4 linked regions of the Eleftheria terrae genome follow. The protein of the gene in region 4 interacts with the protein of the main gene of each other region in a pairwise test. Links are inferred from orthologs where the notes say so. Each region holds a gene or a part of one and is shown on either strand. Other genes may lie near its edges. The genes, in order: N7L95_RS24215, lysA, secB and N7L95_RS08730.

Region 1 (7,200 bases), 3.4 Mb from region 4 along the record:
GCACTCATGGAGACTCTCTCGTTGATGACTGTTGCCATTCTTTTCGAAGGGTTTTCCCTCAGGCTTGATCGCCGTCAACCCTGGCGCGTGGGGGGAGCGCGTCATCCCACAGGATGCGCTCTCCTTCACGCTCCACGTTGTCGAATTGGCCGCCATGCAGGGCCCAGGCGAACAGCGCAAGCAGCGCCATGACCAGCAGCACCGAGAGCGGCACGAGCAAAAAGAGGATGTCCATGGGAAGTCACGCCGCGGTGGCGGCGACCTGTGCGTGAGGGGGAGCCGCGCTCGCCTGGGCGCGCGGGGCGGTGGCCCGGCTGAGGCGAGCGGCATTGAGCACCACCAGCAGCGAGCTGGCCGCCATGCCCAGGCCGGCCAGCCAGGCCGGCATCAGGCCGAGCAGGGCCAGCGGCACGCAGGTGGCGTTGTAGAGGGCCGCCCAGAGCAGGTTCTGGCGCACCACGCGCAGGGTGCGCCGGGCCAGCCGGCGAGCCTCGACCAGGTCGGCCAGCCGGCCGCCCAGCAGGGTCAGGTCGGCCTGCGCCCGCGCCAGCGGCGCGCCCTGCCCCATGGCGATCGACACATCGGCCGCGGCGAGCACCGGCGCGTCGTTGATGCCGTCCCCCACCATGGCCACCCGTCGGCCCCGCGCCTGGGCGGCGCGGATGGCGGCCAGCTTGTCTTCGGGCGTCGCCCCGGCCTGGCAATGCAGGATGCCGAGCCCGCGCGCCACCCGCCAGGCAGCCTGCGGCCGGTCGCCAGACAGCAGCATCAGCTCCAGCCCTTCGTCGCGCAGCTGCGCGATGGCGCTGCGGGCGTCCGGGCGCAGCTGCTCTTCGAAGGCCAGGAGGGCCGCCGGCGCGCCGTCGACCGACAACCACGCCGCCGGCCCGTCATGGGCGGACAGCTCCACCGTCGGGCAGGCAAAGCGCGCCGAGCCCAACCGCCAGCAGCGGCCCTGCGCGTCGCGGCCCTGCAGGCCCTGCCCTGGCACCTCGCGAACCTCGGTGAACACCGCTTCGGCCGCCCCGCCGGCCGCCGCGCACACCGCCCGGGCCACCGGGTGCAGCGACTGCGCCGCCAGGGCAGCCGCCTGCGCCAGGGCAGTGGCCCGCGTGCCGACATCGAAGACTTCCAGGTGGGCGAGCACCAGGCGGTCCTCGGTCAGCGTGCCGGTCTTGTCGAAGACGAACACCTCGGCCTGGGCCAATGCTTCCAGCGCATGCAGCCGCTGCACCAGCATGCCGCGGCGCGCCAGTGCGCCGGCGGCCGCCAGCAGGGCGGACGGCGTGGCGAGCGACAGCGCGCACGGGCAGGTGACGATGAGCACCGACACCGCCACCCAGACACTGCGCTGCGGATCGATGAAGGACCAGGCCCACGCCGCCGCCCCGGCCAGCAACAGCACGGCCCACAGGAACGGGCCGGCCAGGCGGTCGGCCAGGCGCGCCAGCTCCGGCCGCTCGACCGCGGCACGCTGCATCATCGAGACGATCTGCGCATAGCGGGTGTCGTCGCCGACCCGCTGCACCTCCACCACCACCGGCGATGACAGGTTGAAGCTGCCGGCCACCACCGATTCGCCGACCCGGCGCAACTGGGGGTGGGATTCGCCGGTCAGCAAGGCTTCGTCCACCTGCGCCTCGCCATCGACCAGGCAGGCGTCGGCGGGAAAAGCCTGGCCGGCGCGCACCCTCACGCGGTCGCCCGGCCGCAGCCGGCGCACCGGGACCGACTCCACCCCACCCTCGTCGGTCAGGCGCTCCACCACCTCGGGCAGGCGCTGCAGCAGGCTCTCCAGCGCGCCGGCCGTGGCGGCACGGGCGCGCAGCTCCAGCGAGCGCCCGCACAGCAGAAAGAAGACGAACATCGTCAGCGAGTCGAAGTAGACCTCGCTGCCGAACAGGCCCCCCGGCTGCACCGTGGCCCCGGTGCTGGCGACGAAGGTGACAAGGATGCCGAGCGCCACCGGCACGTCCATGCCGATGCGGGCGTGACGCAAGTCACGCCATGCCCCGCGCAGGAAGGGCCCGGCCGAGAACAGCAGCACCGGCACGCTCAGCAGCCAGCTGGCCCACTGCAGCAGGCGCACGATGTCGGCGCTCATCTCGCCGGGGCCGGCCCAGTAGATGGGCGCGGCGTACATCATGACCTGCATCATGCAGAAGCCGGCCACGAACAGCCGCCACAGCGCGCGGCGGCGCTCCTGGTGGCGGTCCTGCTCGGCCTGCAGCGACAGGGCCGGCCAGGCACGGTAGCCGGCGCCTTCGATGGCGGCGGCCAGGGCGGACGCCCGGGTTTCGGCCGGGTCCCAGCGCACGCGCGCCCGCCGGCTGGCCGGATTGACCTCGGCCTGCCGCACGCCCGGCACCGCCAGCAAGGCCTGCTCGATGGTCAGCGAGCATGCCGCGCAGTACATGCCCTCGATGGCCAGCACCGAATCGGCCAGGCGCGGTGCGCTGTCGTCTTCCGACCAGCGGGTGTAGCGTTCCAGCTCGCCCGGATCGTCCCAGGCGACGGACGTGGCGGCCGACGGGGCGGCCTTGGGTGACAATGAAGGAGCTGCGTGCAGTGATGCCATGGGCGTTTCCATGCCGGCGCCGCAGGCGCCCGCGATCAGGACACGCCGACTCTAGGTGCCCCCTCTTCCGCCCGACATGACCCACATCAAGACTCCCGCATCTCCCCGCCTGACCCCGCTGCCCACTTTTTCACGCTGGATCGCGCTGGCTGGGCTGTTGCTCGGCACGGCGGCCGGCGCAGCCGAACCGCAGCCCCAGAAGCTGCCCACGGTGCCGCTGACCGCCGGCTTCCAGGTGGTGCAGGCAGAAGTCGCCCAGACCGACGAGCAACGCGCCACCGGCCTGATGTATCGCAAAAGCCTGGGGCAGCATGAAGGCATGCTGTTCGTGTTCGACGAGCCGGCGACGCAGTGCTTCTGGATGAAGAACACGCTGGTCCCGCTGTCCATCGCCTTCCTGGACGACCAGGGCCGGGTCGTCAACATCGCCGACATGCAGCCGCAGACGCTGGATTCGCACTGCTCCGCACAGCCCGTGCGCTTTGCGCTCGAAGTCAACCAGGGCTGGTTCGCCAAGCGCGGCATCAAGGCCGGCTTCGTGCTGAAGGGCAAGCCGTTCGGCAACAAGTCCTGAGCCACCACCGCGGCGGGGCCTGGCCTTCCTGAAAGGACTCGGCGCCGGCAAGGGCCGCAGGGCACGGAGGCTGCCGAACCGCGCAAGCGGCTCGCGAAAGCCGGAGCGGGGCGACCGGTCACATCACGCTGCGGGGGTGCAGGCATCGGTCGAACGCGCCGGTGGGTGCCTGCTGCGCGGGTGGCACCGCCCGGCCCGCTCGGCATGGCGGCGCGGCCCCGGTGCCAGCCAACCCGGCCCAGCTCCGACGACGCCGTCAACCCGGTAAGGTGACGGTGAAGCGGGTGCCCGCCAGTTCCGGGCGGCTTGCCAGCGACAGCCGGCCGCGCATGCCCTGCACCACCTCCTTGACGATTGCCAGGCCGAGCCCGGTGCCCTCTGCCACCCGGGTGTCGGCCCGCTCGCCACGCCAGAAGGGCTCGAAGATCAGCTGGCGATGCGCCGGTTCGATGCCCGGGCCGTCGTCAGTCACTTCGATGTCCAGCCAGCCGGGCCGGGTCACCACCCGCAGCTCCACGTTGTCGCCGCCGTAGCGCAGCGCGTTGTCGAGCAGGTTGGACACCACCTCGGCCAGCCACACCGGGTGTGCCCGGGCAGGGCACGGCGTCTCGGGCGCCTCCAGGGACACCTGCTTGCCTTCCCGCGTGGCGCGCAGCACCAGCGGCTCGGCCGCTTCGCGGATCACCGGCAGCACGTCGATGGGCTGCAGCTCGCCCGAGGCCAGGTTGCGCAGCGCGGCATCCGAGCGTGCCAGGTTCAGCAGCTGGCCAATCAACCGGCTCATGCGCTCGGTGGAACCGACCAGCGCCTGCAGCAGGGCCTGGGTGCTCTGGTCGCCACCGGCGCCGCCGAGCTCGTGCTGCAGTTCCTGCGACAGCACGCGGATGCCGGCCACCGGCGTGCGCAGCTGGTGGGCGGCGTCGGCGACGAAACGGCGCTGCAGCTCCACCGAATGGGTCACGTTCGCCAGCAGTTCGTTGATGCGCTCGATCAGTGGCAGCGCCTCGGCCGGCACATCGTCCAGGGGCAGCGGGCGCAGGTCGTGCGGCGCCCGGCGCGCCGCTTCACCGGCAATCCGGCGCAAGGGCGCCACCCCGCGGCGGATGCCCCAGGCCAGCAGCAGGAAGGTCAAGGTCCCGAGCGCCAGCGTGGGCAGCAGGATGGCGAGCTGCACTTCGGCCATCAAGTCGGCGCGCTTGCGCTGCGTCTCCACCACCACGACGGTGACGAAACGGTCCAGCATCGGCGAGCGGATGGAGTACATCGCACCGCGCACCGGCTCTCCCAGGTAGTGCGCATCGAAGAGCGCCGGCCGCTCGAAGCTGCCGCTGCGGTCTTCGGGCACCGGCAGGCCGTCCACGCCGGCCAGCACCCGGTTGTCGGTGTCGCTGACCACGGTGAAGGCGTTGCGGTCGGCGCTGTCCCAGGCCAGCATCTCCTGCGTCTGGGTGCTCAGCTCGAGCAGCGGGCCCCGGTCAGTCCAGTTGATCTGGGTGGCAATGGCGCCCGCCTCGTCCTGCAGGGTGCGGTCGTAGGCCATGCCGCCGGCATAGCTGGCCAGGCGGAAAGCGCCGTAGGCTGCCAGCAGCGAACCGAGCAGCCAGACCCAGATCAGCGGCGCGAACAGCTGGCGCCGCAGGCTGCTGCGCGCCTTCACCGGCCGCCCCGTCTCAGGCGTCGGAGGGCGTGGCGCCCGCCGGCCCGGCACTGGCCGCTTCCATCAGGTAGCCGAAACCGCGCACGGTCTTGATGGTCACCCCCAGTTCGGCGAAGCGCTTGCGCAGCCGGTGGATGTAGACCTCCACCGAGTTCTCGCTGAAGTCGGTCTCCCAGCTGGACAGGGTGGAGACGATGTGGTCCTTGGGCACCACCCGGCCGGCACGGGCCATCAGCAGCTCCGTCAGCGCCTGCTCGCGCGGGCTCAGGTGCACCCGCTCGCCGCGGTGGCGCAGCTCCCGGTGGCGCACGTCCAGCTCCAGCTCGCCCAGCACCAGCCGGTCCTCGGCGCGGCCGGCGGCGCGCCGCTGCAGCGCGCGCAGGCGGGCCACCAGCTCGGGCAGGTCGAAGGGCTTGACGAGATAGTCGTCGGCACCGCTGTCGAGCCCCTCCACCCGGTCACCCAGCTCGTCGCGGGCGGTCAGGATGAGCACCGGCAGCCGGGCGCCGCGGCCACGCCAGTGGCGCAGCACCTCCATGCCGTCACGCCGCGGCAGGCCGAGGTCGAGCACCGCCAGGTCGTACTGGTTGATCAGGCCTTCGGCACTGGCGGCCAGGCCATCGGCCAGCACATCCACCTGCCAGCCTTCGCGCTGCAGCGCTCGCGCCACGCCGAAGCTCAGCGCGGGGTCGTCTTCGACCAACAGAATTCTCATCGTCGTCTCTCGCCCCCTGCGGGGCTGCTCGGGCCGGCCGCTATTGTGCCGCGGGCCGGCCGGCTGCCGGTGTGGTGCCCGTCACGCCGGCCGCCCAAGGACAAAGACAAAGGCCGGCGCATGGCCGGCCTTTGCTCAGCGCATCGCGCTTCTCAGGCGAAGTTGGCTTCGGCGAAGTCCCAGTTCACCAGGCTGGCGAAGAAGGTCTCGACGAACTTCGGACGCAGGTTGCGGAAGTCGATGTAGTAGGCGTGTTCCCACACGTCCACCGTCAGCAGGGCCTTGTCCTCGGTGGTCAGCGGGGTCTGGGCGTTGCTGGTGTTGACGATGTCCACCGAGCCGTCGGCCTTCTTGACCAGCCAGGTCCAGCCGGAACCGAAGTTGCCGACCGCGCTCTTGGAGAAGGCTTCCTTGAAGGCGGCATAGCTGCCCCACTTCTTGTTGATGGCCTCGGCCAGCGCGCCCTTGGGCTCGCCGCCGCCATTGGGCTTCATGCAGTTCCAGAAGAAGGTGTGGTTCCACACCTGGGCCGCGTTGTTGAACACGCCGCCGCTGGAGGATTTGATGATCTCTTCCAGGCTGCGGTCCGCGAACTCGGTGGCCGTGGTCTTGATCAGGTTGTTCAGGTTGACCACGTAGGCGTTGTGATGCTTGCCGTAGTGGAACTCGAGCGTCTCCTTGCTCATGTGCGGTTGCAAGGCGTCCATCGGGTACGGCAACGGGGGCAAGGTGTGTTCCATCTCTTCTGTTCCTTTCTGTGGGGTGTGGGTGGTCTGAAGAGCTGCGATTGTAGGCACAGCCCCATGACCCTGCTGCCCGCGCCCGGCCTTGCCCCCGATCAATCGCGGCGTTCGGTGTCGAGCACTTGCGCGCGTACCCGGCCATCGGCCAGCACCGCGTGCAGGGTGTCGCCCGGGCCGAGTGCCGCGACGCGGCTGACTGCCTGCCCCTGGGCATCGGTGAGCAAGGCATAGCCGCGCTGCAGCACCCGTTCGGGATTGGCGCTTTCCAGCCGTGCCGCCAGCAGGTCCAGCCGTGCGGCCTGCGCGCGCTGCGGGAGCTGCGATGCCCGTTGCAGCCGTGCGGCCAGCGCCTGCAGCCGGCCGGCCTGCCCCTGCAGCTGCACCCCGGCTGAGCGCGCCAGGCGGTCGGCCAGGTGCAGCTCGCGCTGGCGGGCGAGCTGCAGGCGCTGGCCCGGGGCGGCGGCCAGGGCTTGCTGCAGCCGGTCGATCTCGCGGTGCATGCGGGCCAGCACCTGGGCCGGGCGGGCCAGGCGCAGGGCGGCATGGTCCAGGCGCTGCTCCTCGCGCTCGAGCCGCCTCTGCACGCAGCGCTGCATCGCGTCGTGCAGCGCCTGCAGCCGATCGAGGCAGTCATCCCGTTGTGGCGCCACCAACTCCGCGGCCGCGGTGGGCGTGGGCGCGCGCAGGTCGGCCACGAAGTCGGCAATCGTGAAGTCGGTCTCGTGCCCCACGCCCACCACCACTGGCAGGCGGCAGGCGGCGATGGCGCGCACCACGGCCTCGTCGTTGAAGGCCCACAAGTCCTCCAGCGAGCCGCCGCCACGGCAAAGGATGAGCGTGTCCACTTCGGCCCGGGCGTCGGCCTGCCTCAGCGCACGCACCAGCTCGCCGGGCGCCTCGGCCCCCTGCACGCTGGCGGGATACACCACCACC
Region 2 (7,086 bases), 2.3 Mb from region 4 along the record:
AAGGCGAGATCGACCTCTAACCCCTCGGCCAGGTGGTGCCGCTTGCCGACCCCGTGCCTGCCGCCGTCCTCGGCCCTTCACCACGACCCGAATCATGAGCATCCAAGGTATCACCGAAGACGACATCGCCAACTACCTGGCGAACACCCCCGGCTTCTTCGAGCGGCAGACCGAGCTGCTGGCGACCATCCGGCTGACCAGCCCGCACGGCAACCGGGCCGTCTCGCTGCAAGAGCGGCAGATGGAGCTGCTGCGCGAGAAGAACAAGGGCCTGGAGCTGAAGCTGGTCGAGATGATCCGCCACGGCCAGGAGAACATGGCCATCGCCGACCGGCTGCACCGCTGGACGCGTGCTGTCATGCTGACCACCGAGCCGGCCGAGATCCCGGCCCTGATGGTGCGCGAGCTGAAGGACCAGTTCATGATCCCGCAGGCCGGCATCCGGGTGTGGGGCGTGGCGCCGGCGTATGCGGGGCACGATTTTGCGCAAGGCGTGAAGGACGACACCCGCTCCTTCGCCACCAGCCTGACCTTGCCCTACTGCGGCGTCAATTCCGGCTTCGAGCCGGTGTCCTGGCTGGACGACCCGGCCAGCGTGATGTCGGTGGCCCTGGTGCCGCTGCGTCACGGCATGAACCTGCCGGCCTTCGGCCTGCTGGTGCTGGCCTCGCCGGACCCGACGCGCTACAGCGCCGACATGGGGACCGAGTTCCTGATGCGGGTGGGTGAGCTGGCCAGCGCCGGCCTGTCGCGGCTGCTGCCGCCCGTTTGATTCCGGGCCGGGCCGCCATGGACGCGCGCATCGAGCGATACCTGGAGCACCTGCGCGTGGAGCGCCGGGTGGCGCCGCTCACGCTCGACACCTATGCGGCCGAGCTGGCCGTCCTGGCCGCGATGGCCGCCGAGGCGAAGCTGTCGCTGCAGGAGGTGCAGCCCCACCATGTGCGCCGCTGGATGGCCACGCTGCATGGGCAGGGGCGTTCCGGCCGCACGCTGGGCAAGACGCTGAGCGCCTGGCGCGGGCTGTTCCGCTGGCTGGGCCGGGAGGGCGAGGTGGCGCTCAACCCGGTGGACGGCGTGCGCCCGCCCAAGTCGCCCAAGCCGCTGCCCAAGGCCTTGTCGGTGGAGCAGTCGATGCAGCTGGCCGACCTGCAGCAGCCCGACGCCGATCCGGTGCTGGAGGCGCGTGACCGCTGTCTGGTCGAGATGCTCTATGGCTGCGGCCTGCGCATCAGCGAGCTGGTCGGGCTGGATGCCGAGGCCAGCGCGCAGGCCAAGGGCTATGTGGACCTGGCCGCGGCCGAGGCGCATGTGCTCGGCAAGGGTGCCAAACGGCGCGCAGTGCCGATCGGCTCGGCCGCGCTGGCTGCGCTGCAGTCGTGGCTGGCACGGCGGCCGGCACTGCTGCGGGGCGATGCGGCGCCGCTCTTCGTGAACGAGCGCGGCACCCGGATGACGCCTCAGCAGGTGCGCGTGCGGCTGAAGCAGCGCGCCATCCAGGCCGGCGTGCCGACCCATGTGCATCCCCACATGCTGCGGCACTCCTTCGCGTCCCACCTGTTGCAGTCCAGCGGCGACCTGCGGGCGGTGCAGGAGCTGCTGGGACATGCCAGCATCGCCACCACCCAGGTCTATACCCGTCTGGACTTCCAGCACCTGGCCAAGGTCTACGACGCCGCCCATCCACGCGCCAAGCGCAACACCTGATTCCGGGCCCGCCGGGCCCCCAGCAAGTCGAGCAAGAAGTTCATGAAAGTCATCACACTGCGCGAAGGCAAGGAGCGTTCGCTGCTGCGCCGCCATCCCTGGGTCTTCCAGGGCAGCATCGCCCGCGGCGGCGGCGACGCCGGCGAAACGGTGAAGATCGTCTCCAGCGACGACCGTTTCCTCGCCTGGGGCGCCTACAGCCCCACCTCGATGATCCGCGTGCGGGCCTGGAGCTTCGACGAGGCCGAGCGCATCGACGCCGGCTTCTTCGAGCGCCGCATCCGCCGGGCGCTGGCCGTGCGCGAACGCCTGCCGGTGGCCAGCGACGCGGTGCGGCTGATCCACGGCGAGGCCGACGGCTTGCCGGGGCTGATCGTGGATCGCTACGGCGACACGCTGAGCGCGCAGTTCCTGTCGGCGGGCACCGAGCGCTGGAAAGCCACCATCGCCGACCTGCTGCTGCAGGCGACCGGCCTCAGCCGGCTCTACGAGCGGTCCGACTCCGGTGTGCGTGGCCTGGAAGGCCTGCAGCCCGTGACCGGCTGGCTGCGCGGCGAGGGGGCCACCGAGCTGACCATCCGCGAGCACGAATGGCAGCTGACGCTGGACGTGGCGCAAGGCCACAAGACCGGCTTCTACCTGGACCAGCGCGACAACCGCAAGCTGTTTGCCGAGACCGTGCGGCACTTCGGCTTCCAGCGGGTGCTGAACTGCTATTGCTACACCGGTGGCTTCAGCGTGGCCGCGCTGGCGGGCGGGGCTGCCGAGGTCGTCAGCGTGGACTCCTCCGGCCCGGCGCTGGAGCGGGCCGAGGCGCATGTGCGGCTCAACGGTTTCGAGGCGGCCCGCCACCAGGCGCTTGACGCCGACGTCAACGAGACGCTGAGGCGCTTCCTGAAGGAAGGCCGCAGCTTCGACGCCATCGTGCTGGACCCGCCGAAGTTCGCGCCCACCGCCTCGCATGCCGAGCGGGCGGCGCGGGCCTACAAGGACATCAACCGGCTGGCGTTCAAGCTGCTGGAGCCGGGCGGCGCGTTGTTCACCTTCTCGTGCTCGGGGGGCATCGGCAACGAGCTGTTCCACAAGATCGTGGCCGGTGCCGGCATGGACGCGCAGGTCGACGGCCTGATCTATGCCCACCTGGGGGCGGCGCCCGACCATCCGATGACGATCAACTTCCCCGAGGGGGAGTACCTGAAGGGCCTGGTGATCCTGAAGAGCGCCTGACGCCGGCCGGCCGTCGCCGGCAGGGCGGCCCGCCGGGCACGGCGGGTGGCGCTCAGGCGAGCAGGTGCTCGCCGCGGAACAGTTCGGTGGCCGCTTCGCGTTCGCGCACCAGATGGGCCTGAGCGCCCACCACCATCACCTCGGCGGCGCGGCCGCGGGTGTTGTAGTTGCTGGCCATGCTCATCGAATACGCCCCGGCCGACAGCACCGCCAGCCGGTCGCCGGCGCGCACCGCCAGCTCGCGGTCGCGGCCCAGCCAGTCGCCCGATTCGCAGACCGGGCCGACCACGTCGTAGCTGGCGGCGGGCTCGTCGCGGCGCAGGCAGGGCTCGATGCGCATGTAGGCCTGGTACATGGCCGGGCGCATCAGGTCGTTCATCGCCGCATCGACCACGCAGAAATTCTTCGCCTCGCCGGGCTTGAGGTAGAGCGCCTCGGTCAGCAGCACGCCGGCATTGCCGACCAGCGAGCGGCCCGGCTCCATCATCACGGTGCGATGGCCATGGCCGCGTGCGTCGATGCGCGCCAGCAGCTGGCCGATCAGCGCATCGGCTGCCGGCGGCTGCTCGTCGGTGTACTGGATGCCGAGGCCGCCGCCGAGGTCGAGGTGGTGCAGCACGATGCCGGCCGCCTCGATGGCCTCCACCAGGTCGAGCACGCGGTCCAGGGCGTCCAGGTAAGGGCCGGGGGCGGTGATCTGCGAGCCGATGTGGCAGTCGATGCCAGCCACCGACAGGCCCGGCAGCTCGGCCGCGCGGCGGTAGGCCTGCAGCGCGCGTTCGTGAGCGATGCCGAACTTGTTGCCCTTGAGTCCGGTGGAGATGTAGGGATGGGTGTTGGCGTCCACATCGGGATTGACGCGCAGGCTCACCGGGGCGACGCGGCCGCAGGCCACCGCCACTTCGGAGAGCACCTCCAGCTCGGCTTCGCTCTCGACGTTGAAGCACAGCACGCCGGCTTCGAGGGCGCGGCGCATTTCGGCACGGGTCTTGCCAACGCCGGAGAACACCACCTTGCGCGGGTCCGCGCCGGCAGCCAGCGCCCGCTCCAGCTCACCGCCGGAGACGATGTCGAAGCCGCAGCCCGCACGCGCGAACGTCTGCAGCACGGCCAGGTTCGAATTGGCCTTCATTGCATAGCAGACCAGGTGGGGCCGGCCGGCGAAGCCGCGCTGGTACGGCGCCAGCGCAGCCAGCATGGCGGCCTGCGAGTAGACGTAGAGCGGCGTGCCGTGGCGGGCCGCCAGCTCGTTGAGCGAACAGTCTTCGAGGAAGAGCTCCTGGCCGCGATAGGACAGGAAGGGGGAGCCGGGCAGGGTCATCGGGAGGCGGGGGTGGAGGCGGCGGGGGCCGACGCCGCAGGGGCGGCGGCGGAAGCAGGCGCGGCGGGCCGGGGTGCGGCGCCGGGCAGGTAGAGCGGCCCTTTCTGCCCACAGGCCGATAGGCCCAATGCCAGAGCAGTGAAGAGACCGGCGGCTAGAATCGGGGCCCGTTTCGACATCCGGCGATTCTACTGGCGATGACGCTCGACCCCACCCCGCTCTCCGACGCCGAGTACCACACCCGTGCGCATGCCGTGCTGGCCGCCATCGAGGCGCGCGTGGACCAGCTGCTGCAGGAGGACGTGGTCGACATCGACAGCCAGCGCACCGGCGGCCTGCTGGAGCTGAGCTTCCCCAACGGCAGCAAGCTCATCATCAACACCCAGCCGCCGCTGCACGAGATCTGGCTGGCGGCCCGCTCGGGCGGCTACCACTACAAGTACGTCAACGGCCGCTGGCTCGACACCCGCAGTGCGCAGGACTTCTTCGATGCACTGTCGGCCAATGCGAGCGAGCAGGCCGGCTGCAGCCTGCGCTTCGACCCGCCTGCCTGAGCCTTTCAGCCTGGCCTTCCCGCTCCCGGTGAGGTGAGGTGAAGTGAGGTGAGGTGAGGTGAGGTGAGGTGAGGTGAGGTGAGGTGAGGTGAGGCCGGGCCACTGCCGGGCTCCGCGGTTCGGCTCCATGTTGGCTGGCTTGGGCGAGACGCTGCCTTCCTCGTCCCGCCGGCGCACAGCCGCCCGGCAGGGGGGGCGGCCGCGCTCAGTTGCGGAACAGGTCCAGGATGCTGCGGCGCTCGTCTTCGCTGGTGGCCGGCGGCGCCGGGTCATCCAGGCCCAGGCTGCTGACGCCGGCGCCCCGCGTGAACTCCTCGTAGAACCACTCGCCACCCAGGTGCACCAGGCCTTCCGGCGGGGTCGGCTCCTGCACCGGCACGCCCTTCAGCGCATGTGCCATGTAGTCGATCCAGATCGGCAGCGACAGGCCACCACCGGTCTCCCGGCTGCCCAGCTTGCGCGGCGTGTCGTAGCCCACCCACACCACGCCGACCAGCGTCGGCTGGTAGCCGGCGAACCAGGCGTCCAGCGAATCGTTGGTGGTGCCGGTCTTGCCGTAGATGTCGGGTCGCTTGAGCGTGGCCTGGGCCTTGGCCGCAGTGCCGAAGCGGGCCACGTCCTGCAGCATGCTGCCCATCACGAAGGCGTTGCGGGCATCGATCGTGCGCATCGACTCCTGCAGCGGCGGCGGGGCGGTCTCTGCCAGCACGCGGCCCTTGGTGTCGGTGACGCGGGTGACCAGGTAGGGGTTGACGCGGTAGCCGCCATTGGCGAACACCGCATACGCCGACGCCATCTGCAGCGGCGTGACCGAGCCGGCGCCCAGCGCCATCGTCAGGTAGGCCGGATGCTTGTCGGCATCGAAGCCGAAGTGGGTCGCCCACTCCTGGCCGTAGGCCGGCCCGATGGACTGCAGCACGCGGATCGACACCATGTTCTTGGACTTGGCCAGCCCGCGCCGCAGCGACATCGGGCCGTCGAAGGTGCCGTCGTAGTTCTTCGGCTCCCAGGGCTGGCTGCCGGTGCTGCCGGCGTTGAAGAACAAGGGGCCGTCGTTGACGACGGTGGCGGGCGAAAAGCCCTTCTCCAGCGCCGCCGAGTAGATGAAGGGCTTGAAGCTGGAGCCGGGCTGGCGCCAGGCCTGCGTCACATGGTTGAACTTGTTCTTGGCATAGTCGAAGCCGCCCACCAGCGAGCGGATCGCGCCGCTGCGCGGGTCGAGCGCGATCAGTGCACCTTCGACCTCGGGCAGCTGGGTGATGGACCACTCGCCCTTGCTGCCCTGCACCAGGCGGATCACCGCGCCGCGGCGGATCTGTACCTTGGGATTGGCCTTGGGCGACAGGCCCGATTCGACCGGCTTGAGCCCGGCACCGGTGATGGTCACATCGTCGCCGTTCTGCAACACCGCCACCACCTTCTTGGGGCTCACCTCGATGGCCACTGCCGCACGCAGCTCGTCGTTGTCGGGGTGGTCCACCAGGGCTTCGGCAATGCGCGTGTCGAGCTCATGGCTGTCGTCGGGCAGGTTGATGTAGCCCTCCGGTCCACGGTAGACCTGGCGCCGCTCATAGTCGAGCAGGCCCTTGCGCAGGGCCCGGTAGGCCACCGCCTGGTCGCTCGCCTTGATGGTGGTGTAGACGTTGAGGCCGCGGGTGTAGGCCTCGGCGCCGTACTGGTTGTGGATCAGCATGCGCGCGGTCTCGGCCACGTACTCGGCGTGCACCGGCACCGCCTGCGGCTGCCGGTACTTCAGCTCCTGGGCGCGAGCCTCGTCGTGCTGTTCCTTCGTGATCACGCCGGTCTCCAGCATGCGCTGGATGATGTACTGCTGTCGTTTTTTCGCCCGGGGCGGATTGACGATCGGGTTGTACGCCGCTGGCGCCTTGGGCAGGCCGGCCAGCATGGCCGCCTCGGCCACCGTGATGTCCTTGAGCTGCTTGCCGAAGTAGGTCTCGCTCGCCGCGGCGAAGCCGTAGGCGCGCTGGCCGAGGTAGATCTGGTTCATGTAGAGCTCGAGGATCTGCTCCTTGGTGAGCTTGCTCTCGATCTCCAGGGCCAGCAGGATCTCGTAGATCTTGCGGGTGAAGGTCTTCTCGCTGGAGAGATAGAAGTTGCGCGCCACCTGCATCGTGATGGTGGAGGCGCCCTGCCGGCTCGACTCGGTGAAATTGGCCAGCCCGGCCCGCAACACGCCCACGTAGTCGACACCGCTGTGCTGGTAGAACCGCGAGTCCTCGATGGCCAGCACCGCGTCCTGCATGACCTTGGGGATCT
Region 3 (7,133 bases), 2.5 Mb from region 4 along the record:
TGGCGCTTCACGATCTCGAGCCGGGCCGCCATGCGGCGGGCCACCTCGGTGTGCAGCCAGGGAGCGGTGGTGGCGGCACGGCGGCGCCAGGCCTGCAGTGCCGCGGCATCGAGAAGCAAGGGAGCGGACGGCGTGGCGGGCATGGGGCGCAGTATATTGAGCCCCATGCTTTCGCGCCTGTTGCGCCCCGCCCGCCTGCTCGCCGGCCTGCCCAGCCTGTGCGCGGTCTGCCATGCTTGGCAGATGCAAAGGGTCTGCCGCGACTGCCTGCTGCAGCATGCAACGCGACGGCCCCGGTGCAAGCGCTGCGCACTGGCCTTGCCGGCCGGCGCCACGACCGGCATCTGCGGCACTTGCCTGCAGCGGCCACCGGCCTTCGACCATGCGGTGGCGGCGCTCGATCATGCCTATCCATGGCACCGCCTGGTGGCGCGCCTGAAGTTCGAATCCGCACTCGACCTGGTTGCGCCGCTGGGCGCCTGCTTGCTCGATGCGCTGGCCGCAGGCGCCGACCACGCGCGGCCGACGCCGCAGCTGCTGTTGCCAGTGCCCTTGTCCCGCCGGCGGCTGGCAGAGCGTGGCTACAACCAGGCCTGGGAGCTGGCACGCTGGCTGTCACCCCGGCTTGGCGTGCGTGCCTGCGCCACCCTGTTGCAGCGCCAGCATGACACGCTGCCCCAGCTCGGCTTGCCGCCGGCGCGCCGTGCGGCGAACGTGCGTGGTGCCTTTCGGGTGGCCAGCCATGAAGCTGCCCTGCTTGCCGGCCGCCATGTCGCCGTGGTGGACGACGTGATGACCACCGGGGCCACCGGCGCCGAGCTGGCACGCGCGCTGAAGGCCGCCGGCGCCGCCAGCGTGCAGCTGTGGGTGCTGACACGCACGCCGGTGCACTGAGCGGCGGCGGCCGCACGGCGCACATCGCCAATAATGGCGCCGATGTTTCGCATCGTCCTTGTCGAACCCGAAATCCCGCCCAACACCGGCAACGTGATCCGGCTCGCCGCCAACACCGGCTGCGAGCTGCATTTGGTCGAGCCGCTCGGCTTCTCGATGGAAGACCGCCTGATGCGCCGCGCCGGCCTCGATTACCACGAATATGCCGACGTGAAGCGTCATGCCGACTGGGCCGCCTTCCTGCAGGCCGAGGCGCCCGACCCGCAGCGCTGCTTCGCCTTCACCACCCGCGGCAGCCGGCCCTTCGCGGAGGTGCGCTGGCAGCCGGGCGACTGGCTGGTCTTCGGTGCCGAAACGCGCGGCCTGGCACCGGCCCTGCGCGACAGCTTTCCCGAGGCGCAGCGCGTGCGGCTGCCGATGCGGCCGGGGCAGCGCAGCCTGAACCTGTCGAACACGGTGGCGGTGGCGGTCTTCGAGGCGTGGCGACAGAACGGCTACCTCGGGGGTGCGTGAAGCGCACGACGGGGCGGCCTGCAGGCGCCCCGGCGACGCCGGGACCGCCCGCGAAGGCGCTCACTCCGGCTTGACGCCGGCCGCCTGGATCACCCGCGCCCAACGCTCCCGCTCGGTTTTCATCAACTGGGCCAGTGCCTCGGGCGCGGTGCCAGCGGCGCTGAAGTACTGCGCCAGCATCCTGCTGCGCACCTCGGGGCTCTTGATGATGCGCACCAGCTCGGCGCTCAGCCGCTGGACGATGGGCCCCGGCGTGCCGGCCGGCGCCAGCACGGCCTGCCAGGACACTGCCTCGAAGCCGGGATAGCCCAGCTCGACGAAGGTGGGCAGCTCCGGCAGCGCGCTGCTGCGGCCGAGCGTCGTCACGCCCAATGCGGTGAGCTTGCCGGCACGCACCTGCCCCATCGCGATGCCGGGCACCATGAAGGCGGCCTGCACCTCCCCGGCCAGCATCGCGTTGACGATCTGCGGAAAGCCCTGGAACGGCACATGCGCGAGCGCCAGCCCGGCACGCGCCTTGAACGACTCCATCGCCAGGTGCGACGCGCTGCCGTTGCCCACCGAACCGTAGTTGAGCGCACCGCGCCGGGCACGGGCAATGCGCACGAAATCAGCCAGGCTCGCCGCACCCAGCTGGGGCGAGACCACCAGCACATTGGGGCTGGTGGCCACCAGGCTCACCGGCGCCAGCTCGCGCACCGGGTCGTAGGGCAGCTGGCGGTTCAGCAGCGGGGCCGTGACGAGCGGGCCCTGGATCGTGAAGAGCAGCGTGTGACCGTCCGGCGCCGCCTTGGCCACCAGGCCGGTACCGATGTTGCCGCCGGCACCGGCGCGGTTCTCCACCACCACCGGCTGGCCAAGCGCTGCGGCCAGCGGCTCGGCGATGACGCGGGCGACGAGGTCGGGCGAACTGCCGGCCGGGAACGGCACCACCAGGCGCAATGCCCGGGCCGGCCAGGCAGGCTCGGCCTGCGCCGGCAGGGTCATGGCCGCGGACCCGGCGGCAAGGGCGTGAAGGATCTGGCGACGTTGCATGGCAGGAGGAGGTGAAGACCGGGCCGACCGCTGCAGGGCTCACCACTCCGGGCGTGCGCCCCGGCCCATGAGTTGTTCGAGGGCCTGCGGCGGTGTCAGGCTGCCGTCGATCACCTGCACCACCGCCTCGGTGATGGGCATCTCGACACCACAGGCCCGGGCCCGCCGCAGCACGGTCGAGGCGCTGTAGACGCCCTCGGCCACATGCCCCAGCTCCTGCAGGATCTGCGGCAGCGCCTGGCCGCGGGCCAGCCGCAGCCCCACCTGCCGGTTGCGCGAGAGCTCGCCGGTGGCGGTCAACACCAGGTCGCCCAGGCCGCTCAGGCCCATGAAGGTCTCGGCACGCGCGTCCAGCGCCAGCCCCAGCCGGGTGATCTCGGCCAGCCCGCGGGTGATCAGCGCGGCGCGGGCGTTGAGCCCGGCGTTCATGCCGTCGGCAATGCCAGTGGCGATCGCGAGCACGTTCTTCACCGCGCCCCCCACCTCCACGCCGACCGGGTCGGCACTGGTGTAGATGCGCAGCGCGTCGCTGTGGAAGACCTCCACCGCGCGCTCGCGCAGGCCTTCGTCGGCGCTGGCGGCCACCAGCGCGGTCGGCTGCCCGCGTGCCACTTCCAGCGCGAAGCTGGGGCCCGACAGCACACCGGCGTGGGCCCGCGGCCGCACCTCCCGGGCCACTTCATGGCCGAGCTGGCCGGTGCCAGCCTCGAAGCCCTTGCACAGCCACCACACATGCGCCTCGGCTGGCAGCACCGCCAGCGTGCTGCGCAAGGCGGCCATCGGCGTGGCGACCACCAGCAGGCCCCCTTCGGCATGGCGAAGCGCGGCCTGCAGGTCGGCTTCGACCTGCAGTGCCTCGGGCAACTCAACTTCAGGGAGGTAGCGGCTGTTGCGGCGCTCGGCCTGCATCTGCCACGCCTGGGCCGCATCGCGGGCCCACAGCAGGGTCGGGTGGCGGGGCGCCGCGCTGATGGCCAGCGCCGTGCCCCAGGCACCGGCCCCCAGAACAGTGAGGTTCATCGGGGGCGTCGGGCGATCAGGCCTTGGCGATGGTGGGCGCGCCGCCACCGTTGGCTGCGGCCGCCTGGGCTTGCGCCTGTTGCTGCTGCTGGGCCTCGAACATGGCCTGGAAGTTCACTTCGGCCAGGTGCACCGGCGGGAAGCCGGCACGGCTGATCAGGTCGGCCACCACGGCGCGCAGGTAGGGGTAGACGATCTGCGGGCAGGCGATGCCGATGATCGGGCTCAGCTGTTCTTCGGGGATGTGGCGGATCTCGAAGATGCCGGCCTGCTTGGCCTCGACCAGGAACAGCGTCTTGTCCTTCAGCTTCGTGTGCACGGTGGCCACCACCGCGACTTCATAGATGCCGTCGGCCACCGGCTGGGCTTCCAGGCCCAGGTTGATGTCGACCTGCGGCTGCTCCTGCTCCAGCAGGATCTGCGGCGAGTTCGGCTGCTCGAGCGACAGGTCCTTGGTGTAGATGCGCTGGATCTGGAACACGGGGTTGGATTCTTGATCGGCCATGATGTGGTGTCGTCCTCAAACGAAAAGCCCGCAACCGAAAGTGGTGCGGGCTGCGTCGCGCATTATGGCCGAGCCCCACCGGGCCGGGCTGCAAGGTGTATCAAGCGCCGCGCGAGCCGCGGCCGGCCGCCGGCCCTCAGGCCGGGTCGCCGTTGAGCAGCGGCATCAGCCCGCCGCGCTGGTCCAGCGCGATCAGGTCGTCGCAGCCGCCGACATGGGTGTCGCCGATGAAGATCTGCGGCACGGTGCGGCGGCCGGTGAGCTGGATCATGTGGTCGCGCTCGCCCGGGTTGAGGTCGACGCGCACTTCCTCGATGTCGCCGACGCCGCGCTGCTTCAACAGCATCTTGGCGCGCTGGCAATACGGGCACACCAGGGTGGTGTACATCTTCACTGCTTGCATGCGGAGTCCTTCGGTGTTTGGCTCGCCGACAAGGCCGGCCGGCTCAGGCCGCCGACTTCTCGATCGGCAGGTTCGCTTCCCGCCAGGCTGCCAAGCCGCCGCCGAGCGGCTGCACGTTCTGGTAGCCCAGCTTCTTCAGGGTAGCGACGGCGCGCGAAGCGCGTGCACCGGTGGCGCAAACCAGGATGAGCGGCAGGGCCTTGTTGGACGGCAGCTCCTTGCCGGCTGATTCGAGGTTGGCCAGCGGCACGTTGCGCGAGCCGGCGACGTGGCCGGCGGCATATTCCCTGGGCTCGCTGACGTCCACCACCACCGCCTTCTCGCGGTTGATCATCATCACCGCCTGGGCGGGGGTGACGCCGCCGGCACGCGAGCCACGGGTCAGCGCAGGCCACACCAGCAGCCCCCCGGACACGAAGGCGGCAAGGACGAGGTACCAGTTGTCGATCAGGAATTTCACGTGAGGGCCCGGACGTAGTGGAAGGTGGCTTGAGGGCGTGGATTATAGAATTTCGGGCTTTGCCGCGACGGCACCCCCGGCGGCAAGGCGCCGACGAGATCCTTCATCCTGCCTGGAGACCCTGCATGTACAAGCTCGTACTCATCCGCCACGGTGAGTCCACCTGGAACCTGGAAAACCGCTTCACCGGCTGGACCGACGTGGAGCTCACCCCGACCGGCGTCGAGCAGGCCAAGGAAGCGGGCCGGCTGCTGAAGGCCGAAGGCTACGAGTTCGACCTGGCCTACACCTCGGTGCTCAAGCGCGCGGTGTGGACCCTGTGGCATGCGCTGGACCAGATGGACCGCACCTGGCTGCCGGTGGTGCATTCCTGGCGCCTCAACGAGCGCCACTACGGCGCCCTGCAGGGCCTGAACAAGGCCGAGACCGCCAAGCAGTACGGCGACGAGCAGGTGCTGGTCTGGCGCCGCAGCTACGACACGCCGCCGCCCGCCCTGGACGCCAAGGACCCGCGCAGCGAGCGCAGCGACATCCGCTACGCCCGCCTGAAGCCCGAGGACATCCCGCTGACCGAGTGCCTGAAGGACACGGTGGCCCGCGTGCTGCCGTTCTGGAACGAATCGATGGCGCCCGCCATCAAGGCCGGCAAGCGCGTGCTGGTGGCGGCGCACGGCAACAGCATCCGCGCGCTGGTGAAGTACCTGGACAACATCTCGGACGACGAGATCGTCGGCCTCAACATCCCCAACGGCATCCCGCTGGTCTACGAGCTGGACGCCGACCTCAAGCCCATCAAGCACTACTACCTGGGCGACGCCGAGGCCGCTGCCCGCGCCGCAGCCGCGGTGGCCAAGCAGGGCAAGGCCTGAGTCGCCGACCGCTGTGGAAGCAAGAAGGGGCCCGACGGGCCCCTTTCTTTTGGCGCGTCACGCGCCGTCGCCGGCCTCCAGCCGTTCGCGGATCTGCTCGCGCACCCGATCGGAGAGTGCGCGGCGGTCCAGGTGGCGGCTGCCTTCGGCCGTCAGCAGGCTCACCCGCACCTGCAGGTCGTCGGCGGTGAGCACCCGCCACAACGAGCTGACCAGGTTGATCTGCCCGATGTAGGCGGCGGCCGGGCTGACAGCGTGCCGCGCGTCGCTGTAGCGCAGCGCGATCGGCTGCACCGGCGTCTCGCTGGCGATGGCCGCCTGCAGCAGGTTGGCATGGAAAGGCAACAGGCCGTGGCCGTCGGAGGTGGTGCCTTCGGGGAAGACCGCCACCGTCTGGCCGGCCTGCAGCGCTTCGGCCACCTGGTGCACCACACGCAGCGCATCGCGCCGGCGTTCGCGCTCGATGTAGAGGGTGCCGCCGGCATCGACCAGCCGGTTCAGCAGCGGCCAGCGCCGCACCTCGGCCTTCGAGACGAACCGCGCCGGCGCCACCGCATTGATGGCCACGATGTCGAGCCAGGACACATGGTTGGCCACGAACAGCTTGGCGCCGGGGCGTGCCTGGCCGTCCACCACCAGCCGCACGCCGGCGGCCGCCAGCAGCTGCTGCGACCAGCGCAGGACCTGCTCGCGGCGCTGATGGGCATCGAGGCGCTCGAAGCGCAGCAGCACGAGGGCCAGGCCGCGCAGCACCTGCAGCAGCACCCGGGCGAAGCGCCAGGCCCCGCGAACGAAACGCGACATGGAGGCGGCTGCCTTCAGGCAGCGCGGTCGCGCGCTTCGAAGGCGACCTGGCCAGCCACCACCGTCCAGCGCACCCGGCCGGGCAACTCGTAGCCGGTGAAGGGCGTGTGGCGGCCCTGGCTCTGCAGCATGGCAGGCGTCACCTGCCAGCGAGCCTCGGCGTCGAACAGGCAGAGGTCGGCCAGGCCGCCCTCCACCAGGCGCCCGGTGCTGGAGGCGAGCGAGCCGAGCGCCTCGCCGATCACGCGCACCGGCTCGCAGGTGAGCACGGCCAGCGTGCGGCGCAGGTCGACCTGCGACTCCTGGCCCCACTTGAGCGCGAGGCTCAGCAGCAGTTCCAGCCCGGTGGCGCCCGGCTCGGCTTCGCCGAAGGGCAGGGTCTTTGCATCGTCATCGACCGGGGTGTGGTCGCTGACCAGCGCGTCGATGGTGCCGTCGGCCAGTCCGGCGCGGATGGCGTCCCGGTCGCGCTGCTGGCGCAGCGGCGGCGTGAGGCGCATGTCGGCGTTGAAGTAGCCGATGTCCAGGTCGGTCAGGTGCAGGTGGTTGATGCTGACGTCGCAGGTCACGGGCAGTCCCTCGGCCTTCGCCGAGCGCACCAGTTCGACCCCGGCGGCACTGCTCAGGCGG
Region 4 (6,937 bases):
GTGAGGAGCTGCTCACGCGGGTGCCGGTGCCGCTGCCACTGCCGGTCCCTGGCGCCCGGCGTCCTTGGGGCCTGCTCCTGCGGCTGCGTCACCGGAGCAAGGCGCGGCCCGGCGGCCCCCGTGGCCGCCCGGCCGCACGCTGCGCCGGTCGGCAGCGCTCACCGTGCACCGCCTGGCCCGCTTGCACCGGCCAACGTCCCGACCCGGCCGCCCAGCGCCGGCGAGCGCCGGACCGCCCGCCGGCCTTTAAACTCGTGACGAAAACAAGTGCAGCGGCAGGCGTCCTGCCGTCACTCTTTAATGAAGGAGAACAATGACGCTGTTCGAGGTGTCGGGGGCCGTCCTCACTGCCGTGGCCATCTTCGGCTACATCAACCATCGGTTCATCCGGCTGCCCGACACGCTGGGCACGACCGTGGTGGGCCTGGTGGCGTCGCTGGTGTTGCTGCTGTTCGGCTTCTCCGGCTCTGGCGTGCGCCAGGCGCAGGCGCTGATCCAGCACATCGATTTCTCGGAAGTCGTCTTCCATGGCCTGCTCGGCCTGCTGCTCTTTGCCGGCAGCCTGCATGTCAACTTCTCCGAGCTGAAGACCCGGCTGCTGCCGATTTTCCTGCTTGCCACCCTGGGCGTGGTCTCGTCCACCCTGGTGGTGGGCTATGGCTTGCACTACGGGTTGCTGCTGGCCGGGCAGCCGATACCGCTGCTGCACTGCCTGGTGTTCGGCGCGCTGATTTCACCGACCGACCCGATCGCCGTGCTCGGCATCCTGAAGAAGGCCGGCGCGCCGAAGAACGTCGAACTGAAGATCACCGGCGAAAGCCTGTTCAACGACGGCACCGCGGTGGTGGCCTTCCTGCTGCTGCTCGGGCTGGCCAGCGGCAAGGGGGCGCCGACCGTCGGCGGCACGATGCTGCTGCTGGTGAAGGAAGTGGCCGGCGGCATCGGCCTGGGCCTCTTGCTGGGCTGGGGCGTGGTGCGGCTGCTGCGCGACGTGGACAGCTACCTGGTCGAGATCCTGACGACGCTGGCAGCGGCCATCGGCGGCTATGGCCTGGCGGAGGCGCTGCACGTGTCGGCACCGCTGACCGTGGTGGTGGCCGGGCTGATGGTGGGCAACAAGGGCGCCACGCGGGCCATGAGCGAGGCCACCCGCGAGCACCTGTTCTCGTTCTGGACCTTGCTGGACGAGATCCTCAACCTGGTGCTGTTCGGCCTGATCGGCATCATGATCCTGGCCCTGTCCTTCGGCCTGGAGAACATCGTTGCGGCGGCCATTGCCATCCCGGTGGTGCTGATCGCGCGCTGGTTGAGCGTGGTCGTGTCGCTGGGGCTGTCGCGGGTGGAGCGCGGCAGCGAGCCGCATGCGGTGAAGGTGCTGACCTGGGGCGGCCTGCGCGGCGGCATCTCGATCGCGCTCGCGTTGTCCCTGCCGCAGCTCGAAGGCCGGCCGATGCTCATCACCGCTTCCTACGCGGTGGTCTTGTTCAGCCTCCTGGTGCAGGCGCCCACCCTGGGTCCCTTGATCGAGCGCTTGCGGCGAGAAGACGCCGTCCCGGGCCGCCGCTGAGGCGGCGGACGACCGCCTGAGGGGGTGGGCCGGCGACGCCGGCCATGCCGATCGGCACCGCGCAAGGGCAGCCGCCAGGCCCACACCGCGGCAGTACGGCAGTGCGGGCGGCCAACGACGGCTGCCCTGGCGTGCGCAGCTGGCAGCTGCCGTCCGGTCGGTGACGGTCGCCTATGGCCGCCTATGGCCGCTGTGGCGGCGTGTGAAAGCGCGATTGCCAGGCGGCGACTGCAGCCGTCGTCGGCGGCACCGCCCGGCGGCAAGGGCGCGAGGCAGGCGAAAACGGAAGTGCCGGCAACCGGGGCGAGTGGCCGACGGTGCTGGTGTGGACCCTGTCGCAGACCGAGGCCGGCTGGGCGACACACACCGAGTCATCGGGGCAACTGCCGCCAGACCGCGGCGCGGCCTTCTTCGCCGCCGTGGGATGCGGAGCGCGGGGTGGGTGGCCGGCTTCAGGCGCAGAGGCCGACGAAGTCGCTCAAGGGGGCCGGTTCGGCCGCTTCGATCTGCCGCAAGGTGGCGGCATAGAAATCGGCCATCGCCTTGATGGTGATCTCGCCGGTGCCGCCTTCGCCGCGCGTCAGGCGGGCGCGCGCGCTTTGCCAAGGCGTTTCGCCCAGCGTCTGCTCGCTCAGCCACTGCGCGGACTTGTCGCCGTAGACGGCCAGCACCGCATCGATGGCCACACACTGGGCCTCGCTCAGCGCACCGGGCGCACGCTCGGGGAAATCGGCCGCGGACAGGCTGAGCCGGCCCTTGTGTGCCACATAGAGCTCCCGGCACACGGGGCCGTTGGCCCAAGCCTCGATGGATTCGGTGAACAGCGGCTGCTGGTCCCAGACGGTGGACCAGGCCTGCGCGTAATACACCAGCTTCTGCAGCTTCATCGCCGGCATCGAGCCGCGCTGTTCGAGGATGTAGCGCGCAACGTCGAAGGCGGTAGCCATGTTGGGGTGGCCTCCTTGGCCAAAAACAGGGGGCGCCATTCCGGCGCGAAGGTAACGAGGGGTTGGCAGATTGTTTGCTGCGGGCCGGCACGGCTCAATACCGCACGTCGCGCGCAACTGCCATTCGTCGGCTCGGCAGGGGGGTGGCGGGGTGAGCACGGGCTCTCGTGGCAGCCGGTGGGTGGTCAGGGTGTGTGGCACCAGCCCCTGGATCGGGGATAGGCGGGCCGGGCAAACTGCGACGCGGCATGGCGCTGGCCGGCCGGCACAATATTTCAGATCTGTCGCATTTTGTCGTCGATCGTCGGTCGGGCTGGCCGGGGCTCGGCTTCCAATGGCTTGGGCGGTGCCGGCCCGCCGATGGGGGCGGCGGGCGCTGCGATGATGCCGTGTCCGGCCCGGGAGGCCGCCTTGACTGCAAGCCATGGGAGACCACGATGAACCGATTGACCTCGAGTGCCGCCTGCCGCGGCGCCCTTGTGGCCGCGCTCTTGGCGCTGGCCTGGCAGGCCGGCAGTGCCGGGACGCTGCGTGAGCGTTGGGCCGAGCGGCTGGCCGCACGAGGCCAGGCCGAGATGCTGGAGGCCGATGCGGCCGCGTCTGCTGCACTGGACTTGCCGCGCGGCGTGCGGCTGGTGGCGGACCTTGCCTACGGTCTGCAGGCCGAGCAACGCTTCGACGTCTATCGCCCGCTGCGTGCGCGCTCGGCGCCGGTGATCTTCATGGTGCACGGTGGTGGCTGGAAGCGCGGGGACAAGGCGCACGCCACCTTCGTCCAGAACAAGGTGCAGCGCTGGACCGAGCTCGGTTTCGTGGTGATCTCGACCAACTACCGGCTGCTGCCCGGCACCCCGCCGGACGAGCAGGCCCGGGATGTGGCCCGGGCTGTCGCGCTGGCACAGCGCCGCGCCGAGGAATGGGGCGGCGACCGCAACAAGTTCATCCTGCTGGGTCATTCTGCCGGCGCCCACCTGGTGGGCATGCTGGCGTCCTCGCCCGCGCTCGCGCAGCGGCACGGCGTCAATGCCTGGCTGGGCAGCGTGCTGCTGGACAGCGCCGCGCTGGACGTCGTCACGCTGATGCAGGGGCCGCATTTCCCGCTGCACGACGATGCCTTTGGCGCCGATCCGGCCTATTGGCCCGGCGTGTCGCCCTACCACCTGCTGCAGCAGAAGGCGGCGCCCTTGCTGATGGTGTGCTCTATCCCGCGGCAGACGTCCTGCGACGAGGCGCGGCGCTTCGCCGCCCGGGCCAGCCTGCTCGGCTCCGTCGCCGAGGTCGAGCCCGAGGCGTTGAGCCACCGCGAGATCAATGAGCTGCTCGGCCTGGAGCCCGGCTACACCGGCCGCGTCGAGCGCTTCCTGGCCACGCTCGATCCCGTGGTGGCACACCTGTTGGGCCGTTGAGGACGGCAGCAGCGCTTTCGATCCCTGGCGAGAAGGGCGCTCGCCGATGGCGGGCGATGGTCATCGTGGCTCGCCGGCAGGGCCGGCCGGTAGCCGCAGCCGGACACACCAGCTGCCGGGCCCGCCGTCGAACTCGAGCTGGCCGCCCAGCCGGGTGGCGACCTGCTGCACCACCGTCAGCCCCAGGCCCGAGCCGGCCGTCTGCCGGCTGCCGTCGCCGCGCGAGAAGGCCTGCAAGGCCCGCAGGCGGGCGGCGGTGTCCGGCATGCCGGGGCCATGGTCCATCACTTCGACCCGGGCCTCACCCGGCGCCGCGGCCGAGACCGTCAGGCGCACCGGCGGCCGACCGTGCTTCAACGCGTTGTCGATCAGGTTGAACAGCGCGCGTTCCACCAAGTGCTGATGAGCGCGGGGCAGCTCCAGGCTGCGCGGGGCGGTGACCTGCAGCACCGCTGCATCGCATTCGAAGCTGGCGGCCACGCGGCGCGCGGCGTCGGCCAGGTCCACCGGCTCATCGAGCGCCAGCTGTTCCGATCGCACCAGGTCGAGAAAGCTCTCGATGAGCCGGTCGGCCACCGCCACGTTGCGCACGATGGCGGCCTGGCGCGGGGCGCAGTCGGGCGAGGCGGGCAGCAGCTCGGCCGCCAGGCGGATGCGGCCCAACGGGCTGCGCAGGTCATGCGACACGCCCGCCAGCAGCAGCGAGCGCTCGGCCTGCTGGGCCTGCAGCCGGGCCAGCAGCTGGTGGTAGGCCTGCTCGATCTCGGCGACCTCGGGCGGTGCGCGCCGCATCGGCGCGGGCTCGACGGCCCCCGGTCCGCCAGCGATGCGGCGGTGCAGCCGCGTCAACGGTGCCGTCAGCCGGCGCGCCAGCGCCCACGACAAGGCGATGACCAGGGCGCCGCCCAGGGCCAGGCCGAGCAGCAGGCGCGTGCTGTTGCCTGGTGCCAGGAACGGCGCGTCGATGCCCAGCCAGAGGGGCCGCTCGTCGGCGCCCCGAAGCTCCAGCCAGAGCCGGCGCTGCGGCTGCTCGTCGGGATCGAAGGCCAGTCGGTGCACCGCCACGCCGCGCGCCTGCAGCTCGCGCTGGAACATGCGCAGCCGCGGCGCGGGCGTGGCGCCTGCATCGACACCGGGCGGCCGATGGTTGAGCCGCCGCACGCCGCCGAGGGGGGAGAGGGGGGTGTCGGGCGTGGGGGACGCCGCCGAGGTGGCGGCTGCAAGCGCGGGGGCCCACTGCGCAGCCGCCATGGCCGCGACGGTCTTGTTGCGGTCGCGCACATACACGACACCAAAGACAGTGAACAAGGCCACCGCGAGCAGCGACTGCGCGAGCAGCAGCCGCGCAAACAGGCTGTCGAACCGCGGCCCAGCCATGCCGGCTCAGGTGGCCGCGCCGCGCGGCACGAAGACGTAGCCCTCGCCGCGCACGGTGTCGATCCACTCGCGGCCGGGGCTGGCGTCGCGCAGCTTGCGGCGCAGGCGGGCGACCTGGACATCCACCGTGCGGTCCAGCGGCCGGTAGTTGGCCGACTGGACTTCGGCGCTGAGCCGCTGCCGCGAGAGCGGCTCGCCGCAGGCCTGTGCCAGCGCCACCAGCAACTTGAACTCCACGCTGGTGAGGGCCACCGCCTGGCCAGTGCCGGGCGCCGCCGTGGTGATGTGCACCTCGCGCCTGAGCAGGTCGATGCACAGACCGTCGAAGCGCAGCAGCGAGGCCGCCGTCCCCGGCTGGCGGTGGGCCGGCGACTGCCGGCGCAGCAGGGCGCGCACGCGGGCGACCAGCTCGCGCGGCTCGAAGGGCTTGGGCAGGTAGTCGTCAGCGCCGATCTCCAGTCCCAGCACCCGGTCGAGCGGGTCGCCGCGGGCCGTGAGCATCACGATGCCCAGTGCCGGATGCTCGGCCCGCCAGCGCCGGCAGAGGTCCAGCCCATTGCCGTCGGGCAGCATCAGGTCGAGCAGGGCCGCATCCGGCCTGAGGGTGGCCAGCGCCCGTTCGGCATCGCCGGCGGTGAGCACCGAGTGGGTGTCCCAGCCTTCACGGGCGAGCAATTCGGCCACCATGGCGGACAGCTCGGCATCGTCGTCGACCAGCAGGACCAGGGGGCGGGCAGGCATGCGGCGAAGTGTACGGCGCGGCCGCAGCCACCCGGTCTGCAGGCGCCGGCCAGCCAACGAAAGACCCTGCCTCAGCTGCTGGCGCGGGCTGCTTCGCCGCTGTGCCGGGCGCCGGGCGCAAGAACGCATGCAAGGCAATACCGCGTGCCAGCAGGGTCCGGCTGCCAAGCTGCAGCCCGCTGGCCAGTGCGCGCCGCGTCCTGCGGCGGCGTTGATTTTTCATCCAGGAGACCGGTGCCCCGGCCGTATTGAGCCAGGACGATGTGCGCCGGACGTGCATTCATGCGCGAAAGCGATGAGCGCGGCGCGGTGGGGACCGTCATGCGGTGGCGCTCCATGGCGCGCTTGCAGCGGTGGCGGAGGCGGTGAGATTCGAACTCACGGAAGGGTCACCCCTTCGCTGGTTTTCAAGACCAGTGCCTTAAACCACTCGGCCACACCTCCAGCAAGCCGGCCATTCTACTCAACGCGGCGGCCCGCTCAACCCGGCGCCTGCGACTGCTCGCACTCGACCTGGATCACCTCCGCCACCCGGCCCTGCTCGAGTCGGGCGGCGGACAGCCGGCCGCCCCAGACGCAGCCGGTGTCCAGCGCCAGCAGGTCCTCCCGCTGCATCAAGCCCAGCGTGGACCAGTGACCAAAGGCGATCGGCGTCCCTGCGGTGCGGCGACCCGGCACCTCGAACCAGGGCATGTAGCCGTCCGGGGCCTTGGCGGCTTCCTCCTTGGCAGCGAATTCCAGATGCCCGTCGGGTGTACAGAAGCGGATGCGGGTCAGGGTATTCACTGCATTGCGCAGGCGGTCATGGCCGCGCAGCTCGTCGGTCCAGCGGGCCGGCTGGTTGCCGTACATCACCTGCAGGAAGTCGCCGTGGTCGGGGCTGCGCAGCTGCGCCTCCA

The links.
Region 1: the proteins of N7L95_RS08730 (region 4) and N7L95_RS24215 interact in binary tests that used the Escherichia coli proteins (3 or more experiments, as listed by UniProt). The link is inferred for Eleftheria terrae from one-to-one orthologs.
Region 2: the proteins of N7L95_RS08730 (region 4) and lysA interact in binary tests that used the Escherichia coli proteins (3 or more experiments, as listed by UniProt). The link is inferred for Eleftheria terrae from one-to-one orthologs.
Region 3: the proteins of N7L95_RS08730 (region 4) and secB interact in binary tests that used the Escherichia coli proteins (3 or more experiments, as listed by UniProt). The link is inferred for Eleftheria terrae from one-to-one orthologs.

What each region holds. Positions count from the first base shown.
Region 1 is NZ_CP106951.1:5,397,715-5,404,914, reverse strand. Bases 2,610-5,601 are described here. They hold N7L95_RS24215 (sensor histidine kinase), read right to left. Parts: upstream 4,810-5,601; coding sequence 3,409-4,809; downstream 2,610-3,408. Other genes in these bases: N7L95_RS24210 (response regulator), read right to left, coding at 4,823-5,524; N7L95_RS24220 (DUF192 domain-containing protein), read left to right, coding at 2,655-3,152. Also shown: ccoN (cytochrome-c oxidase, cbb3-type subunit I), read right to left, coding at 1-8; N7L95_RS24225 (heavy metal translocating P-type ATPase), read right to left, coding at 242-2,578; N7L95_RS24205 (superoxide dismutase), read right to left, coding at 5,677-6,264; xseA (exodeoxyribonuclease VII large subunit), read right to left, coding at 6,363-7,200. UniProt on the Escherichia coli protein: Histidine kinase member of the two-component regulatory system CpxA/CpxR which responds to envelope stress response by activating expression of downstream genes including cpxP, degP, dsbA and ppiA.
Region 2 is NZ_CP106951.1:4,290,714-4,297,799, forward strand. The notes cover bases 2,122-4,999. They hold lysA (diaminopimelate decarboxylase), read right to left. Parts: upstream 4,256-4,999; coding sequence 2,987-4,255; downstream 2,122-2,986. Other genes in these bases: N7L95_RS19220 (class I SAM-dependent rRNA methyltransferase), read left to right, coding at 2,122-2,934; lptM (LPS translocon maturation chaperone LptM), read right to left, coding at 4,252-4,434; cyaY (iron donor protein CyaY), read left to right, coding at 4,453-4,809. Outside these bases: dapF (diaminopimelate epimerase), read left to right, coding at 1-20; N7L95_RS19210 (DUF484 family protein), read left to right, coding at 95-772; tyrosine recombinase XerC, read left to right, coding at 790-1,707; more of N7L95_RS19220, read left to right, coding at 1,750-2,121; N7L95_RS19235 (penicillin-binding protein 1A), read right to left, coding at 5,015-7,086. UniProt on the Escherichia coli protein: Specifically catalyzes the decarboxylation of meso-diaminopimelate (meso-DAP) to L-lysine. Is not active against the DD- or LL-isomers of diaminopimelate.
Region 3 is NZ_CP106951.1:4,458,925-4,466,057, reverse strand. What follows is about bases 2,224-5,148. They hold secB (protein-export chaperone SecB), read right to left. Parts: upstream 3,968-5,148; coding sequence 3,479-3,967; downstream 2,224-3,478. Other genes in these bases: gpmA (2,3-diphosphoglycerate-dependent phosphoglycerate mutase), read left to right, coding at 4,956-5,148; N7L95_RS19950 (rhodanese-like domain-containing protein), read right to left, coding at 4,414-4,830; grxC (glutaredoxin 3), read right to left, coding at 4,104-4,370; N7L95_RS19965 (NAD(P)H-dependent glycerol-3-phosphate dehydrogenase), read right to left, coding at 2,482-3,462; N7L95_RS19970 (Bug family tripartite tricarboxylate transporter substrate binding protein), read right to left, coding at 2,224-2,394. Outside these bases: N7L95_RS19985 (methyltransferase domain-containing protein), read right to left, coding at 1-167; N7L95_RS19980 (ComF family protein), read left to right, coding at 244-894; tRNA (uridine(34)/cytosine(34)/5-carboxymethylaminomethyluridine(34)-2'-O)-methyltransferase TrmL, read left to right, coding at 937-1,407; more of N7L95_RS19970, read right to left, coding at 1,468-2,223; more of gpmA, read left to right, coding at 5,149-5,699; N7L95_RS19940 (lysophospholipid acyltransferase family protein), read right to left, coding at 5,757-6,503; N7L95_RS19935 (dihydroorotase), read right to left, coding at 6,518-7,133. UniProt on the Escherichia coli protein: One of the proteins required for the normal export of some preproteins out of the cell cytoplasm. It is a molecular chaperone that binds to a subset of precursor proteins, maintaining them in a translocation-competent state.
Region 4 is NZ_CP106951.1:2,005,247-2,012,183, reverse strand. What follows is about bases 4,172-6,900. They hold N7L95_RS08730 (response regulator transcription factor), read right to left. Parts: upstream 6,039-6,900; coding sequence 5,304-6,038; downstream 4,172-5,303. Other genes in these bases: N7L95_RS08720 (symmetrical bis(5'-nucleosyl)-tetraphosphatase), read right to left, coding at 6,519-6,900; N7L95_RS08735 (sensor histidine kinase), read right to left, coding at 4,172-5,297. Also shown: N7L95_RS08755 (PAS domain-containing hybrid sensor histidine kinase/response regulator), read left to right, coding at 1-4; N7L95_RS08750 (cation:proton antiporter), read left to right, coding at 314-1,567; N7L95_RS08745 (Panacea domain-containing protein), read right to left, coding at 2,020-2,514; N7L95_RS08740 (alpha/beta hydrolase), read left to right, coding at 2,952-3,920; more of N7L95_RS08735, read right to left, coding at 3,981-4,171; more of N7L95_RS08720, read right to left, coding at 6,901-6,937. UniProt on the Escherichia coli protein: Response regulator member of the two-component regulatory system CpxA/CpxR which responds to envelope stress response by activating expression of downstream genes including cpxP, degP, dsbA and ppiA.